4 regions of the Brevibacterium sp. CSND-B09 genome follow, and region 3 is predicted to be linked to each of the others. Evidence: riboswitches for the same ligand, from Rfam matches in the RefSeq annotation. Region 3 holds a riboswitch; each other region holds the start of a gene.
What was found. A riboswitch is a leader RNA that binds a small molecule or an ion and turns the genes downstream of it on or off. The one in region 3 is predicted to bind thiamine pyrophosphate.
Positions count from the first base shown of each region.

Region 1: it holds a riboswitch for thiamine pyrophosphate, as region 3 does, so the genes downstream of both, ACU4IU_RS05245 (TenA family protein) here and ACU4IU_RS03680 (ECF transporter S component) in region 3, are expected to answer to the same signal.
Region 2: it holds a riboswitch for thiamine pyrophosphate, as region 3 does, so the genes downstream of both, ACU4IU_RS13710 (hydroxyethylthiazole kinase) here and ACU4IU_RS03680 (ECF transporter S component) in region 3, are expected to answer to the same signal.
Region 4: it holds a riboswitch for thiamine pyrophosphate, as region 3 does, so the genes downstream of both, thiO (glycine oxidase ThiO) here and ACU4IU_RS03680 (ECF transporter S component) in region 3, are expected to answer to the same signal.

Region 1 is NZ_JBREGI010000001.1:1,098,665-1,102,614, forward strand. Features, by position in the region: gene ACU4IU_RS05235 (ATP-grasp domain-containing protein) at 1-849, shown strand, start outside; gene ACU4IU_RS05240 (uridine kinase) at 957-1,538, shown strand; TPP riboswitch at 1,595-1,701, shown strand; gene ACU4IU_RS05245 (TenA family protein) at 1,696-2,382, shown strand; gene ACU4IU_RS05250 (phytoene desaturase family protein) at 2,437-3,918, shown strand; gene ACU4IU_RS05255 (DMT family transporter) at 3,920-3,950, opposite strand, start outside.
Region 2 is NZ_JBREGI010000001.1:3,063,565-3,067,514, forward strand. Features, by position in the region: gene ACU4IU_RS13700 (ATP-binding cassette domain-containing protein) at 1-617, shown strand, start outside; gene ACU4IU_RS13705 (sugar ABC transporter permease) at 614-1,825, shown strand; TPP riboswitch at 1,977-2,110, shown strand; gene ACU4IU_RS13710 (hydroxyethylthiazole kinase) at 2,098-3,027, shown strand; gene thiE (thiamine phosphate synthase) at 3,024-3,782, shown strand; gene thiD (bifunctional hydroxymethylpyrimidine kinase/phosphomethylpyrimidine kinase) at 3,779-3,950, shown strand, end outside.
Region 3 is NZ_JBREGI010000001.1:746,906-750,855, forward strand. Features, by position in the region: gene ACU4IU_RS03675 (fibronectin type III domain-containing protein) at 1-872, opposite strand, end outside; TPP riboswitch at 1,019-1,127, shown strand; gene ACU4IU_RS03680 (ECF transporter S component) at 1,150-1,779, shown strand; gene ACU4IU_RS03685 (ABC transporter ATP-binding protein) at 1,779-3,311, shown strand; gene ACU4IU_RS03690 (energy-coupling factor transporter transmembrane component T family protein) at 3,322-3,950, shown strand, end outside.
Region 4 is NZ_JBREGI010000001.1:275,270-279,219, forward strand. Features, by position in the region: gene ACU4IU_RS01430 (DedA family protein) at 1-386, shown strand, start outside; gene ACU4IU_RS01435 (ketopantoate reductase family protein) at 340-1,305, opposite strand; gene thiE (thiamine phosphate synthase) at 1,302-1,985, opposite strand; TPP riboswitch at 1,997-2,100, shown strand; gene thiO (glycine oxidase ThiO) at 2,090-3,247, shown strand; gene thiS (sulfur carrier protein ThiS) at 3,244-3,501, shown strand; gene ACU4IU_RS01455 (thiazole synthase) at 3,503-3,950, shown strand, end outside.

The sequences.
Region 1 (3,950 bases), 350 kb from region 3:
TGGTCGCGGCTGTCGGCGTCGGCGCACACCCGGACCGATCCGCATGTGAAGGAGTACGGGCGTGCGGTCCTCGACTGGCTCGCGGCCGCTGGGCGCCGGGTCGTCAACGGTCGCGATGTCTACGAGCTCGAGGTGAGCAAGGTCCGTCAGCATCGCGAGCTGGCCGGCCGAGGGTTCGATGTGCCGCGCACCGCGGCCGCGTTCGGACCGCGGGCGCTCGTCGGGGCCGCGGCCGGCTTCACTCCCCCATTCATCACGAAACACAATCAGGGCGGCAAGGGCCTCGGTGTGCGTCGCTTCGACTCCCACGCCGAGCTCGAGGCGGTCGCCGATGAGTTCGCGCCCGGTGGAGCGAATGCGCCGATCGACGGCATCACCCTCATCCAGGAGTATGTGCAGCCTGCCCAGCCGTTCATCACCCGTGCCGAATTCATCGGCGGACGCTTCCACTATGCGGTGCGCGTCGACGTCTCAGGTGGGTCGTTCGAGCTGTGCCCGGCCGATGCCTGCACGATTCCGGGTGCCGGGGCTGATCCCGACGTTGAGGCGATCCCCCAATTCGCCCGCCGTGAGGAGATCACGGCCGGAACACCGCTCATCGCTCGGCTCGAGACGCTCTTGGCCGACCTCGGCATCGAGATCGCCGGCGTCGAGTTCATCGAGACCGCCGAAGGCCGTCAGGTCGTCTACGACATCAACACGAACACGAACTACAACCCGTCCGTCGAGTCCGCCGAACAGTCGGCAGGTCGTCAGCCTGCCGCGGACCGTATCGCCGATTTCATCGCCGGCACCCTCGCCGAGGCGGCCCCACCGTCCGTGCCGCTCGCCGGGTCCGCAGCCCGGTGAGGTCCCGGGACACGGTCCTACGACACCTGCTGGCTGAGCTCCGCGCAGTCCGGCCGGGACAACGTGCGCTCATTGCCCTCGATGGGGTCGATGGGGCCGGGAAGACGATGCTCGCCCGCGAACTCGTGAATTTGGCCAAGACCGCTGCGGACGTTCCTGGTCATGATTCCGACCGCCGGGTCACCGCCATCAGCATCGACGGGTTCCACCACCCTCGGTCGATCCGCTACGCCCAAGGCAAGGGGCCAGACACGTTCTATCGCCGTTCCTATGACTACGGAGCATTCGTCGAGTCCGTCGTCGAACCATTTCGACGAGGCGGCTCGATCGTTCCAGCTGTGTGGGACGTCGACGAAGATCGGCCGCTTGCGCCGGAACCTCGGAGCCTGCCGAGCGACTGCGTCCTCCTGGTCGAGGGAATCTTCCTCCACCGTCCCGAGCTGGTGGATCTCTGGGATGCGAGTGTGTGGGTCGATGTTCCGTTTGAAGTCTCGGTCCCACGGGGAAACGACCGGTTTGCCGGAGCCTTCGATGCCGATCCCGAGGCCACATCGAATCGTCGCTACGTCGGTGGTCAACGTCTCTACTTCGCCGAGGCCGCTCCTTGGGAACACGCCACATGGGTGCTCGACAATCGCAATCTGGAACGGCCGACCCTGATCCGCCGGTCCGGGCCCGACCGGCCCTGATCTGCCAGCCCTGGCCCGTTCGCTCTGACAGCACACCTTATCCCGATGATAGTGTCGAAGTGCTGCAGGGGAGCGCCGAAAGGACCGGCGCTGAGAGTGCGCATGCAGACCCTTTGAACCTGATCCGGTGAGCACCGGCGGAGGGAGTGGACAAGCAATGACCACCACAGATTTCGACACATCGATCACCGTGGACGCCGACGGAGCGGTATCAGCACTGGTGAGTTCGACCAGCTGGCAGTGGACGGAAGCCGTCGAACACCGGTTCGTCCGGGAGCTCTTCGCCGGCAGCATCGACGACGCAGTGATGCGCGACTATCTGGTGCAGGACTATCAGTTCTTCGAGTCGTTTCTGTCGATGCTCGGCGCGTGCGTGGCCCACGCCGATGAACTCGAGGCGAAGCTGCGGTTCGCCCGACAGCTGGGAATGCTCGTCGCCGATGAGGACACCTATTTCGTCGACTCCTTCGCCGAATTGGGAGTCGATACAGCCGATTATCTCCACCCGGAGCTGACCGCCCCGACGGTTGGGTTCCGCGATCTCATGGACTCGTCAGTCGCTTCGGCGTCGTATCCGCAGCTGCTCGTCGTCCTCGTTGTCGCCGAATGGCTCTATCTCGACTGGGCCGAGTCCCGGAAGGACATGCCGCCGCGACATATTCACCGAGGCTGGATCGATCTCCACCGAGGCGAGGCCTTTCACGGGTGGGTGCAGTTCCTCGTCGACGAACTCGAACGCGTCTTCCCCTCCGGCGACGCCGAAGCCGCCGAGTCCCTGACCCGCGTGTGGCGGCACGCCGTCGATCTCGAATGCGCTTTCTTCGACAACGTGTACGACAACTGAGCCGCCAGGGAACGCACACCGCAGCCGTCCATCTCACTGACCTAGACTGGCCACATGAGCACAGGTGTTGATGCAGTCGTCATCGGATCCGGCCCGAACGGCATGGCCGCCGCCGTCACCATGGCCCGTGCCGGGCTGAGCGTCGAAGTTTACGAGGCTCAGCCGACGATCGGCGGCGGCGCCCGCACTCTCGACCTCGGTCTGGCCCCCGGCGTCACTCATGACATCTGCTCGGCCGTCCACCCACTGGCCATCGCCAGCCCCTTCTTCGTCGACTTCGACCTGCGTGCCCGCGGCCTCGAGTTCACCACCCCCGAGATCTCCTACGCCCAGCCCCTCGACGGCAAACCCGCTGCGCTGGCCTTCCACGATCTCGAAAGGACGGTCGACCACCTCGGCGCGGCAGGACCGGAATGGCGGCGTTTCTTCGCTCCGCTGCTCGACCGGGTCGATGACGCGATCTGGCTCTCCCTCGGTGACAAACGTTCTGTGCCGGAGACCCTGCGCGATCTTCCCGGCATCGCGAACGTCGTGAAGTTCGGCCTGCGGCTCCTGTCCCAGGCCAGTCCCGCGTGGAACATTCCGCTCTCCCACGAATCCTCCCAGGCCCTGTTCACCGGCGTCGCCGCGCACGCAATCGGTGGGCTGCCGGCGATGGGCACCGCGGCCACGGCCACGATGCTCTCTACCGTCGCCCACGCGGGCGGCTGGCCCTCCCCCATCGGCGGATCGCAGTCGATCATCGACTACCTCGTCGCCGACCTCGAAGCCCACGGCGGAACCGTGCACACGGATGCGCGCATCGACCATGTATCGGACATGCCCGCTGCCCGCGCCTACCTGCTCGACACCTCGGCGCTGAACGCCGCGCAGATCTTCTCCGGCCTCATCCCGAGCCACGTCGACAAAGCCCTGCGCAGCTTCAAACACGGCAACGCTGCTGCCAAGGTCGACTTCGTCCTCGACGGCCCGGTCCCCTGGTCCGATCCCGCGGTCGGACGCGCCGGCACTATCCACATCGGCGGATCCCGGGCGCAGATGGCCGCCGCCGAGGCACAGGTGATGTCCGGTCGCATGCCCGCCGATCCCGTGTGTCTCGTCTCGGATCCGACCGTCTTCGACCCATCCCGCGAGGTGAACGGCCTGCGACCGCTGTGGACGTATGCGCACGTGCCCTTCGACTGCCCGCTCGACCCGACCGAGTACATCACCCGCCAGCTCGAACGCTTCGCTCCCGGCTTCCGCGATCGGATCGTCGCGCACAACGCGATCCCCGCCTCCGAGATGGCCGGCCACAACCAGAACTACATCGGCGGGGACATCGCCACCGGCATCGTCTCCTTCTACCGGATGATGGCCCGCCCGCGCACCAGCTGGGACAACTACAGCCTCGGCGTCCCCGGTGCCTACCTGTGCTCGGCAGCGACCCCGCCGGCACCGGGCGTGCACGGGATGAACGGCTGGTTCGCCGCGCGCCGGGCTCTCAAAACCCGATTCGGCATCGACGAGGCACCCAGCCTGTCACCGGGCGACTGACCTAGGACCCTTCCGGTCGAGCACCGGGCCTG
Region 2 (3,950 bases), 2.3 Mb from region 3:
CCGGAGTCCACGCCGCCGATGACGGCGAACTCATCATGAACGGGACGGCGCAGAGATTCTCCTCCCCGAAGGATGCACAGAAAGCCGGAGTGGCCACAGTGTTCCAGGATCTGTCCCTGTGCGAGAACCTCGACGTGGTGGCCAACCTGTTCCTCGGACATGAGAAGACCCGCGGCGGCGTCCTCGACGAAGTGACGATGGAAGCCAAATCCTGGGAGCTGCTGCGCAGCCTCTCGGCAAAGATCCCGAGCGTGCGCGTACCGATCGCGGCCCTGTCCGGCGGTCAACGTCAGACGGTCGCGATCGCCCGGTCCCTCCTCGGCGAACCATCCTTGGTCATGCTCGATGAACCGACGGCGGCACTCGGCGTCGCCCAGACGGCCGAAGTGCTCAACCTCATCGAACGGCTCAAAGAACGCGACCTCGGCGTGCTGCTCGTCAGCCACAATATGGCCGATGTGCAGGCGGTGTGCGACCGGGTGCACGTGCTGCGGCTGGGCAAGGACGCCGGTGATTTCCCCGGTGACGAGCGCACCGATGTGCTGGTCGCCGCGATCACCGGAGCCAGCGACAATGTCGTGACCAAACGCGCCGCACGGAGGGGTGAGCGTCGATGACCCGCAATTCCTTCATCACCGATGAGCGGATCTCCTCCGAAGGCGTGATCGGCACCTTCGTCCGCCGGGTCAAAGAGGGGCAGCTGGGGTCGTTCCCGGTCATCCTCGCACTCATCGTCATCGTCATCGTATTCCAGTCGGCCGACTCGAACTTCATCTCTCCGGCCAACCTAGTCAACCTCTCCACTCAGGTCGCGTTCCTCGCGATCCTGGCTCTCGGCATCAACCTCATCCTGCTCCTCGGCGAGATCGATCTGTCTCTGGCGCAATTGGGCGGTTTGGCCGCCTCGCTGCTCGGTGTCTTGGTGGTAAGGCAAGGTGTGCCGCCGGCCTTAGCGCTGGTCATCATGCTGCTGCTCGGCCTGGTCGTCGGCGCGATTCAAGGTTGGTTCTTCGCCGTCGTCGGCATCCCGGCGTTCGTCGTCACCTTGGCCGGTCTGCTCGCGTTCACCGGTCTGACTCTGACGACATTGGGCACGCAGAAGAACCTGTCGATGTCGGACACCTTCGCCTTCGACTTCGCCAGCTTCTACTTTCCTGCGATCTGGGCCTATATCTTCGGCGCCGTCGCGATCATCGGCTTCGGCGGCGGCATCATCTATTCGAAGCTGCGCCGCCACCGGGAGGGTCTCAGCGCTCCGAGCTGGACCTCTGTGATCGTGCGGATCGTGCTGCTGGCCGCGATCGTGTTCGGGTTCCTCATCCTCGTCAATCAGGACTTCGGTCTGGCGATGCCTTTCTTCCTCATGATCGTCATTGCGATCATCATCGACCTCGTGCTGCGCAAGACCCGCTACGGTCGTTCCATCTACGCCGTCGGCGGCAAGGTCGAAGCTGCACGGCGTGCCGGCATCCGCGTGACCTGGGTGCGCATCAGCGTGTTCATGGCAGCCGGAGTGCTGGCCGCATTGTTCGGCTTCATCAAGACCGGTGTGACGACAAATGCGGGATCGACGCTGGTGAGCACGCAGGACCTGCTCAATGCGATCGCTGCAGCTGTCATCGGCGGCACCTCGCTGTTCGGCGGACGCGGAACCGCCTGGGCAGCCGTGCTCGGTGCTCTGGTCGTCGGTGCGATCAACAACGGTCTCTACCTCATCGGCTTCAACTCCGATGCGCAGCAGATCATCACCGCACTCGTCCTGCTCACCGCCGTCGTCATCGACGCGCTCAGCCGCCGCGGTCAGAGGTACGTCGGGCGCGGGTAGCGGGGCGTGAAGCTCTCTCTGCCGACCGCTCGCCATAGCGTCGAGCGCGCAATGCATAGCTTGATACAGCGACGTTGAGTCGAGCGGTCGGTGCTGAGCATCCAAGCAGAGTATGGAGTCGCCCGTGTCCGACCGGGCTGATACAGTCGGAGCCAATGACATGGGGTGCCTCATGAGGATCCGTGCGCACCAAAGAGTTGCGCGCGGAGGACACCGAGGCTGAGAGAACACCCATCGAACCTGATCTGGGCCATACTAGCGAAGGGATCGTCATGGTTGACTTCGACCTGCGTTCTGCGAATGCGCGACTGCGCGCAAGCAATCCACTCATCCAGTGCATCACGAACACCGTCGTGCAGCAGTTCAGCGCCAACGTGCTCCTGGCCATCGGCGCCTCCCCGGCAATGCTCGACCACGAAGCAGACGCCGGTCAGTTCGCCGGGATCGCCAGCGGAATCCTCGTCAACTTCGGAACCGCCTCGAACCACCAGCTGCTCGCCGCCGATGCCGCCATCGACGTCGCCAACACCGCCGGAAAACCCTGGGTCCTCGACCCCGTGAGCGTCGGCGCCGTCGACTTCCGCACCTCCCGTATCCGCCGCGCCGCCGCCGATCACCCGACCGCCATCCGCGGCAACGCCTCCGAGATCGCGGCACTCGCCGGAGTCGGACTCGGCGGTCGTGGAGTTGACTCCACCGACGAAGTCGACGCCGTCCTTCCCGCCGCCGCGAAACTGGCCAGAGAAACCGGTGCCGTCGTCGCCGTCTCCGGACCAACCGATGCCGTCGTCGCCCACATCGACGGCACTGACCACGTCGCCCGCATCTCCGGCGGACATGAGTTCATGCCGCTCGTCATCGGCACCGGCTGCTCACTCGGTGCCGTTACCGTCGCCTACCTGGCCGCCGTCCGAGCCGGACTCGCCGACCCCGACGCCGACGTCTCAGCCGTCAACGCCACTGAGCAGTCCGCGAACGGTGGGGCCGCCTCGGCGAAGTTCGAAGCCGTCGTCGCCGCCCACGCCCACTTCGCGGTCGCCGGGGAACTCGCCGCCGGCGGTGCGAAGGGTCCGGGCAGCTACTCGGTGAACTTCCTCGACGCGCTCCACACCGTCGATGGTGACCGACTCGCACAGGCGAGAATCGGCCTCGACACGCTCACTTCTGCGAATGAAACCGCCGGCGAAGGCGTCCAGGCATGACCGCCGGATCCGCCCACATCGCTGACAACCCGGCTGACGACGGCGCGACCGTGAACGACCGAGACGGCGCGACCGACCGCTTCGCCGGAATCGACACGCGCCTCTACCTCGTCACCGACTCCGCGCAGTGCGAGGCCGCCGGCCGCAGCGTCGCCGAGACTGTGCAGGCCGCCGTCGCCGGGGGAGTGGGCATCGTCCAGGTCCGCGACAAAGACATCGACGATGCAGGCTTCTACTCGCTCACCCGCCAAGTCATCGCCGCCGTCGACGCCGCCACCCGCGACACCGACCGCACGGTCCCCGTCGTCCTCAACGACCGCGTCGAGGTGGCCCGCCGCCTCATCGACGAAGGCGAGAACGTGCACATCCACGTCGGCCAAACTGACACCACCGTCGCCGAGGTGCGCGCCGCCCTGGGTGCGGAACCGCTCATCGGTCTCTCGGCCGCGAACAGCGACGAATTCGTCGCCGCCCGAGACTCCGGAGTCGTCGACCTCGTCGGCATCGGACCGGTCTTTGACACCTCTACGAAAGCAGACGCCCCCGACGGCATTGGCCCGGACCGTCTCGGGGAACTGGTGGCAGAAGCGGGCATCCCCGCGGTCGCGATCGGCGGTATCAACGCCGATCGTGCCCCTGACCTGCAGGGACGTGGGCTGATCGGGATCTGCGTGGTCTCGGCGATCTGCATGGCCGACGATCCGAAGACGGCAGCAGAGGAGCTGCTCGACGCATACGCCGGGAGTGCACAGTGACAACCCGCCCGCCGATCACCCTGTCGATCGCCGGCACCGATCCCTCTGGCGGTGCCGGAATCCATGCCGACCTCAAGACCTTCACCGCGCGGAAGACCATGGGCACGACCGTCATCACCGCCCTGGTCGCGCAGAACACGCACGGTGTGTCCCGCGTCTATCCGATCG
Region 3 (3,950 bases):
ACCCCGTCCTCGATGAACCAGTAGTCGCCGCCGGAGGTGATGACGCCGCCACCGCCGTGATCCTGGCTGACATTGGGTCGGTTGAAGTGCTGCTCGTAGGCTTTCGAAGACACATCGTGGTTGCCGATCGTCGTCGCTTGCGGGATCGTGCGGGTCGCTTCCGGTGCCAGGTACTGCGCGTACTGCTCCTGGTTGCCGGCGGAGTTGACCTGGTCTCCCAGCGAGTAGAAGAAGCTCGGGTCGTCAGCAGTGGCCGCCGCCGAGGACAGGGTCCGGTCCCAACCGGCAGCGTCGTCGGGATCCCCGCCTCCGGCACCGACCTGGGGGTCGCCGAAGACGAGGAATTCGTCGTCTCCTCCAGCAGACCCTGTGGTGAACTGCTGCACCTCGGTGTACCCGTCCTCTTCGCTGCCGACCTGGTAGGCGTATTCGGTGTCGGGTTCCAGGTTAGTCATGCTCGCATGGTTGAAGTGACGCTTGAGGTCGGTGGCAAGGCCCGAGTCCGTGGTCTCAGCCTTGTCAGCATCGGCGGGGAGCTTTCCGCCGTCGACCTCACTAGCCGGTGCCCACCGGACCTCTCCCCCACCGGCACTCTCGCTCATCCACGAGAGGTTGCGCGCCGTGGAGTCGGCCCCAACCTGCAACACGGTATCGGTGATCGCCTCGCTCCCCGCGTCCGCCTCGGCGGGCGAATCCGTCCGGTCAGGGCTCGGAGTCTGAGCAGAGTCGGCCTTCGCGCCCTGGGTCGCGGTCGACCCTCCGGAACCGAGAGATGGTTCGGCACGCACAGGCACCGGGGCCGCCACCAGAGCGGCGAGCAGGGTGGCGGCGGACAGGGCACTGAGCGGTCTCTTCAGTCGATGCGTATTCACCCGCCCATTCCTACTGACCAGTAGTGTCCGGTTGTTCGAGGCCCATCGACGGGAATGGGAACGGGAAGTGAATCCTCGATGACCGCCCCCGGCCTCCGCGTCGCCACGGATCCCGGTCGCTGCCCCGCTCCCCTGTTGTACAGTGGTGGCTACGACAGGGGAGCGCCGTCAGGGGCGCTGAGAGTGCAGAAGAAGCTGCAGACCCTCGAACCTGATGCGGTTAGCACCGCCGAAGGAAGTCGAGACTCTTCACCCCTCCTTGAAATGAGGAGGCACAATGCCGAATACCACTACGCCGAGCACCACCCCCACCTCTTCACGCGCCTTCACCGCGGCGCCGAAATCCAAACAGTGGCGGGTGGTCGACTATGTCACCACCGCCGTTCTCGGCATTGCCGTGGGGCTTGTGTTCTGGGTGTTGGCGCTGAGCTGGAAGGTCCTCGAACTCGCCTTCCAGGCATTCCCGCCGTCGATCGGTCTCATCGCAGGACTCTGGGTGCTGGCCGGTCCGCTCGCCGGTGCCATCATCCGCAAACCCGGTGCCGCGCTCCTGTGCGAACTCATCGCCGCCATCGTCGAAGCCGTCCTCGGCTCTCACTTCGGAGCAACCGTCCTGCTCTCGGGTCTGCTGCAGGGCCTCGGTGCCGAACTCGTCTTCGCCGCCTTCGGCTACAAGCGCTTCACCCTGTGGGTCACCGCCGCATCGGGCATGCTGGCGGCTGCGTTCATGGCAGTGAGCGAGAACATCATGTACAACGCCGAATGGCAGTTCGGCTTCCAGGCGATCTACGCAGTCTGCGCGATCGTCTCCGGCCTCGTCATCTCCGGGATCGGCGCCTGGTTCGCCTACCGGGCGATCGCGGCCACGGGTGCTCTGAGCTCCTTCGCCTCCGGCCGTCTGCGCTGATGGCGCTGCCGATCACGGCCGCCGGCTTCTCGTGGTCGCACACCGACCGTGACCGGCCGGCTGTCGGTCCGCTCGATCTGCAGATCGCGGCCGGAGAGAAGGTGCTGCTGCTCGGTGCCTCCGGGGCCGGCAAATCGACGTTCCTCCACGCCGTCGCCGGTGTCCTGCCCGAGGAATCGGGTGAGGCCACCGGTGAACTCCTCGTCGGCGGTGAGAAACCGGATCCCCGCCGAGGCAGCACCGGGCTGGTCCTCCAAGATCCCGATTCTCAGGTGATCTTCTCCCGCATCGGTGATGATGTGGCGTTCGGGATGGAGAACCTCGGACTCCCGTCCGAGACAATCGACGCTCAGGTCTCCGAGTCCCTGCAGGCGCTGGGACTCGATCTGCCGCCGGAGCATCCGAGTGCCGCTCTGTCCGGTGGGCAGAAGCAGCGGCTGGCTCTGGCCGGGATCCATGCGATGGCCCCGGAGGTCATCGTCCTCGACGAACCGACGGCCAATATCGATCCCGCCTCGGCCGCCGAGGTCCGCGATGCCGTGCTCACCGTGCAGGCCGAGACACAGGCGACCATGCTCATCGTCGAACACCGGGTGGAGCTGTGGCTCGATCACGTCGATAGGGTCATCGTGCTCGGCCGCGAAGGCATTGCTGCCCAAGGTCCGCCCGCGCAGATCTTCTCCGATCCGGACCTGACCGACACACTCGTCGACTGCGGAATCTGGATGCCGCGGCACTCCCCCGACCCGCGCCGAGGCGGAACCGCAGAAATCAATAGGACGACGGGCCGCCTCGGCGAGGTTCTGCTGCGCACCCATCGGCTCAGCGTTGCTCGACCGCGCATGGCCACCCCCGCCGCGACCGACCTTGACCTGAGCCTGCGTGCCGGTCAGGCACTCGGAATCGTCGGTGCGAACGGGGCAGGCAAATCGACCACGGCCCTGACCCTGGCGGGCCTTCTGCCCGAATTCTCCGGACAGGTCCTCGCCGAGGCGCCCCTGCGGGACGGAGCCAAACGGGCCCGGCCATTCGCCTGGCCGTCGAAGCAGCTGGCGGCGCGCATCGGCATGGTCTTCCAGGAACCGGCACACCAGTTCCTCACCTCGAGCGTGGCGACCGAACTCGAGCTGGGCCCCCGACTGGCCGGATGGTCTGCCGCCGAGTCGCAGGCACGGGTGGATGAGCTTCTTGAGGGACTCGGTCTCACCGGGTTGGCGCAGGCTCATCCGCAGAGTCTCTCAGGTGGGGAGAAGCGACGCCTGTCGGTGGCAACGATGCTGGCGCCCCGGCCACGGGTGCTCATCGTCGATGAGCCGACCTTCGGTCAGGATGCGCTGACGTGGGCGGGGTTGGTGGAGATGTTCCTCGACGCCTTGGTACACGGTTCCGCGGTGGTCGCGGTCAGCCACGATCAGGCGTTCCTCGAGGCCATAGGTGCCGATGTCCTCAAGCTCGGTGGCTGCCTGAGTGCAGATCGCGATGTCGTCGACGAGTCGGAATCGCGTGTCAGGGCGGGTGATCGCGGTGAGTGAGAGTCTCGATGTGCGTTCTCGCCCCTCCCCTGAGGTCGCCGTACAGGATCCGGGACAGCTCATCCCCGTGGTGCGTTCCACCGCTTTGGCTCGGTGCAATCCGCTGACGAAGATCGCAGTGGCCCTCATCCTCATGGTCGGGGCGCTGCTGAGCATTGATCTCATCTCTGCCGGGGTGGTGCTGCTCGCGGCAGTGCTGGCGCTGCCGGCGACGGGACTCGATCTGGTGGCCGCGGCCAAGCGGCTGTGGTTCCTCCCCGCCGGCGCTCTGCTCGCCGCTTGGGGCACGGCGCTGTTGGCGGAGAAGACTGGGGATGTGGTCGTCGACTTCGGTCCGATTCTGTTCACCACCGGGTCGCTGGCCGCGGCCGCGGCGATCTTCGTCCGTGCCTTGGCATTGGCGATCCCGCTCATCGTGCTCGCGTCGACGATCGATCCGCGTGATCTCGCCGATGCGCTCATTCAGCATCTGCGGCTGCCAGAGGTGGTTGTGGTCTCGGTTCTCGCGGCCTCACGTCTGCTCGGACTGCTGGTCAGTGAGTGGCAGGTGCTGGCGATGGCCAGGCGGGCCAGAGGTGTCGCGGGCGGTTCGCTTCTGCGGCGCACGGGCAGCCTCTTCAGCGGGGTATTCGTTCTGCT
Region 4 (3,950 bases), 470 kb from region 3:
AGGTGTGGGGCGGCGGCATGGCCTTCTACGATCATTTCCTCCCCGGACCGACCCCCGCCAAGGCCTACCTCATCACTGCCGAACAGTTCGCCGATGTGGCGGCACAGGAGATGCACCGACCGCCCGAACCGGACAGTCCGCTGGAACGCCTCGTCTTCGATCTGGCAGCCGGCAGCTCCCACTCTCTGGGTCCGGGCGGGTACGAGACGCTGCTCGTCCTCGATGATGTCGACGGTGTCCCGATGGTCACGTTCACCGCCGCGCATCGTTCGTCAGACGTCGAACACGCTCAGCCGCAGGAGCCGTATCTGGCGATGCTGCGCACCGGCATTGCCGAAGTCAGAGCCGCTTCTGGGCTTCCCCTGCCCGCAGCTGCACAAGTGTGAGGTCGAGCAGCGGAGTCGCCACTCCCAGATCCTCCGCCTTGATCGACAGGTCGCCGAGGATGTGCTCCGTTTCGCTCGGCAGCCCTGCCGTCACATCCCGGTAGAGGGATGAGGTGAAGGCGGAACCGTCCTCGGTGAGCATCTTGATAGTCATGGCGTGGGAGGCTTCCGACACCGGGTGTCCTGCCGCAGCCGCCACGGCTTCGAGTTCATCGATGATGGCATACACGTGCGATCTGCCGCCGGCTTCCATGATCGCTCCGACCGGGGCGCGGAACAGGCAGGTGACGACTCCTGCCGCGGCGATGAAGATCCATTTCTCCCACAGCCCGTCGATGATTCCATCGACGGTCTGGAGTTTGAATCCGGGCACATCGAGCGCCTCGGAGATGCGTGTGGGCACTTCGGCGCCGTGGAGATCTCCGATGGTCATCACGGCCAGGTCGGTGAGCTGGACGACGGCTCCGTCCCTGATGGTGCCGACGATCTTGACGAACCCTCCGAGCACCTGTCCGGGGTATCTGCTCTGCAGCTTCTCGATCTGAGCCATGCCGTTGAGGAACGGAATGATCGTCGTCTGCTCGCCCACAGCCGGTCCGATATCGGCGATGACCGAGTCGAGTCCACCCGCTTTGACCGCGACGATGACGAGGTCGAAGGTTCGTGATGCGGCTGTGAGTTCCTCAGCGGTGATGACATCGACCTGATTCGTCCGATCATCACCGGGTGCAGTGAAGCGCAGTCCCTCCGCGCGGACCGTCTCCGCCCGTGCCTGCCGGAGCAGGAAAGTGACATCGCGTCCGGCCTCCTGCAGATAGGTGCCGAACGCTCCGCCGGTCGCCCCCGCCCCGGCGATGAGAATCGACAGGTCAGCGCCAGCACCGATTCCGTCGGATGCTCTGTCAGCTGCTTGGGTCATTCCAACTCCTCCTTGAGCTCCCGCGCGGCCGCAGCGGGATCCTCAGCCGAGGCTATCGCACGGACGACGACGGTACGCCTCGCGCCCGCCTGCCGGATCGCGTCCAGCCTCTCCCCGGTCGCGATACCGCCGATCGCGAACCACGGTTTGGCCGCCTCGGCGGCGGTGGCGGTCAGCAGCGCCGTCCCCACAGAGGCGCGGCCTGGCTTCGTCGGGGTCTCCCAGACCGGCCCGACACAGAAATAGTCGGTCTCCGGGTCCGCCTCGGCGGCGAGCGCCTGCTCGAGGGAATGGGTCGAGCGGCCGAGGATGACATCGGGTCCGAGCACAGCCCTGGCCTGAGCACTGGTGAGGTCGCCTTGACCGACGTGGAAGACGTCGGCGTCGGTGAGGAGCGCGACGTCGGCACGGTCATTGACGGAGAAGAGCTTGTCGTGACGAGTGGCAGCATCCTTGAGGACCTCCAAGGCCGCGATCTCGGCGCGAGCCTCGAGGCTCTTGTCCCTCAGTTGGATGATGTCGACACCCCCACGGTAGGCGGCATCGAGGAACTCGGCGAGGTCACCTTGAACGGTCCGGGCATCGGTGCACAGGTAGAGCTTCGCCTCTGCCAGTCGGGCCTCTCTCCAGGCTCTCTTCGTCTGCCGCGCTGCGGTGCGCGGTGGCATCTGTGTGGTCATGGTCATAGAGTAGAGGAGTTCGCGGGAGCCTCCCAACGAGGCTGAGAGGGCGTAAGAGCCGACCGTCAGACCTGATGCGGATCATGCCGCCGGAGGGAGAAGCTGTGAGAGTCATTGTCGTCGGCGCCGGGATCATCGGCCTGTCCACGGCCTGGTATCTGCGCCGACTCGGTGCCGAAGTCACCATCATCGATCCTGCGCCCGCCCAGGGTGCGAGCCATGCTGCCGCAGGGATGCTCGCCCCCGCCGCCGAGGTGGTCTGGGGGCAGACTCCCCTGTATCCGCTGATGCGGGCCTCCGCGCGGATGTATCCTCAGTTCTCCGCCGAGGTGACGATCGCTGCCGGCAGCGATCTCGGTTTCTCGGATGCCGGAACATTGGTGTGCGCCGGTGACCGAGCGGACCTGCAGGCTCTGCGGGAGCTGCGCGATGCACAATCGCGATCCGGTTTCGCCACCGACCTCATCACGGGCAGTGCTGCCCGCCGGATTGAGCCGTCGTTGTCGCCTGCCGTGGCCGGGGCCGTGCACATTCCAGGCGATCACTCGATCGACCCCCGTCGGATCACTGCCGCACTGCTGACTGTCCTGTCCGCTGACTCAGCGCGCTTCGTTCGGCAGCGGGCGGTAAAACTGATCAAGGACGGCGATACGACTGTGGGAGTCGCTCTGGGCGACGGCCGTCGACTGGAGGCCGATCAGGTGATCATCTGCGCCGGCAGCGCTGTGTCCGCGATCGTCGGTGCCCCGCAGCTGCCTCTGCGTGAGGTCTGGGGTGATGTTCTGCGACTGCGCGCCTCCGCGAAGGCGACTCCGCTGCTGAGCCGCACCATCCGCGGGCTGGTCAATGGTCGCCCCGTCTACCTGGTTCCTCGCCCGGACGGCGAGATCGTGCTCGGTGCCAGTTCGCGTGAGGACGGACTCTCCGGCACCCCGGCCGGGGCGATTCACCGGCTGCTCGCCGACGGGCAGCGACTGGTCCCGGGCATCCTCGACGCGGAGATCACCGATATCACCACCCGTGCCCGGCCCGGTTCTCCGGACGACCTGCCGATGATCGGCCGCATCGATCCCGGCTGCATCGTGAGCACCGGGTATTTCCGCCACGGCATCCTCTTGGCCCCGTTCGGCGGCAGGCTCGGTGCCGAGCTCGCCCTGGGCGTCGCCTCCGACTGGCCTCCTGACGGGACGCTCGAGTCCGTGTCCCCACACCGCTTCACCACAGACCACACCAGTGCCTACCCGATGAGGAGCATCTCATGACCGACCACGACCACTCGCCGACCATCGTCCTCAACGGCGCTCGCCATGAGCTGCCGGGTGCCACCTCGGCGCTCGACCTCATCGCCGACGTCACCGGACGGGAGCTGAACCCCGATGGGACACCAGCCGACGGTGGCCGCCTGGGCATCGCCCTGGCCGTCGACGGTGAAGTCATCCGTCGCGGTGCCTGGTCCGATTGCACCCTGGCCGACGGGCACACCGTCGACATCGTCACCGCTGTGCAGGGAGGTTGAGATGACCTGGACGATCGATGATGTGGAGATGTCGTCTCGCCTCGTGATGGGCACGGGAGGGGCGAGTTCCCTGAGCATTCTCGAAGACGCACTCGTGGCTTCGGGAACCGAGCTGACCACTGTGGCGATGCGCCGTTTCGACGCCGAGTCCCGCGACTCAGTGTTCACCATGCTCCAGCGTCTGGGTATTCGGGTGCTGCCGAACACCGCCGGCTGCTATACGGCCCGAGACGCCGTGCTCACCGCCCGACTGGCCCGAGAGGCGCTGGAGACGAATTGGGTGAAGCTCGAGGTCATCGCCGATGAGGACACCCTGCTGCCGGATCCCATCGAGCTCTTCGCCGCAGCCGAGGAGCTCGTCCTCGATGGGTTCACGGTCTTCGCCTACACGAACGACGATCCGGCCCTGGCGAAGCGTCTGGAGGACGCTGGTGTAGCTGTGGTGATGC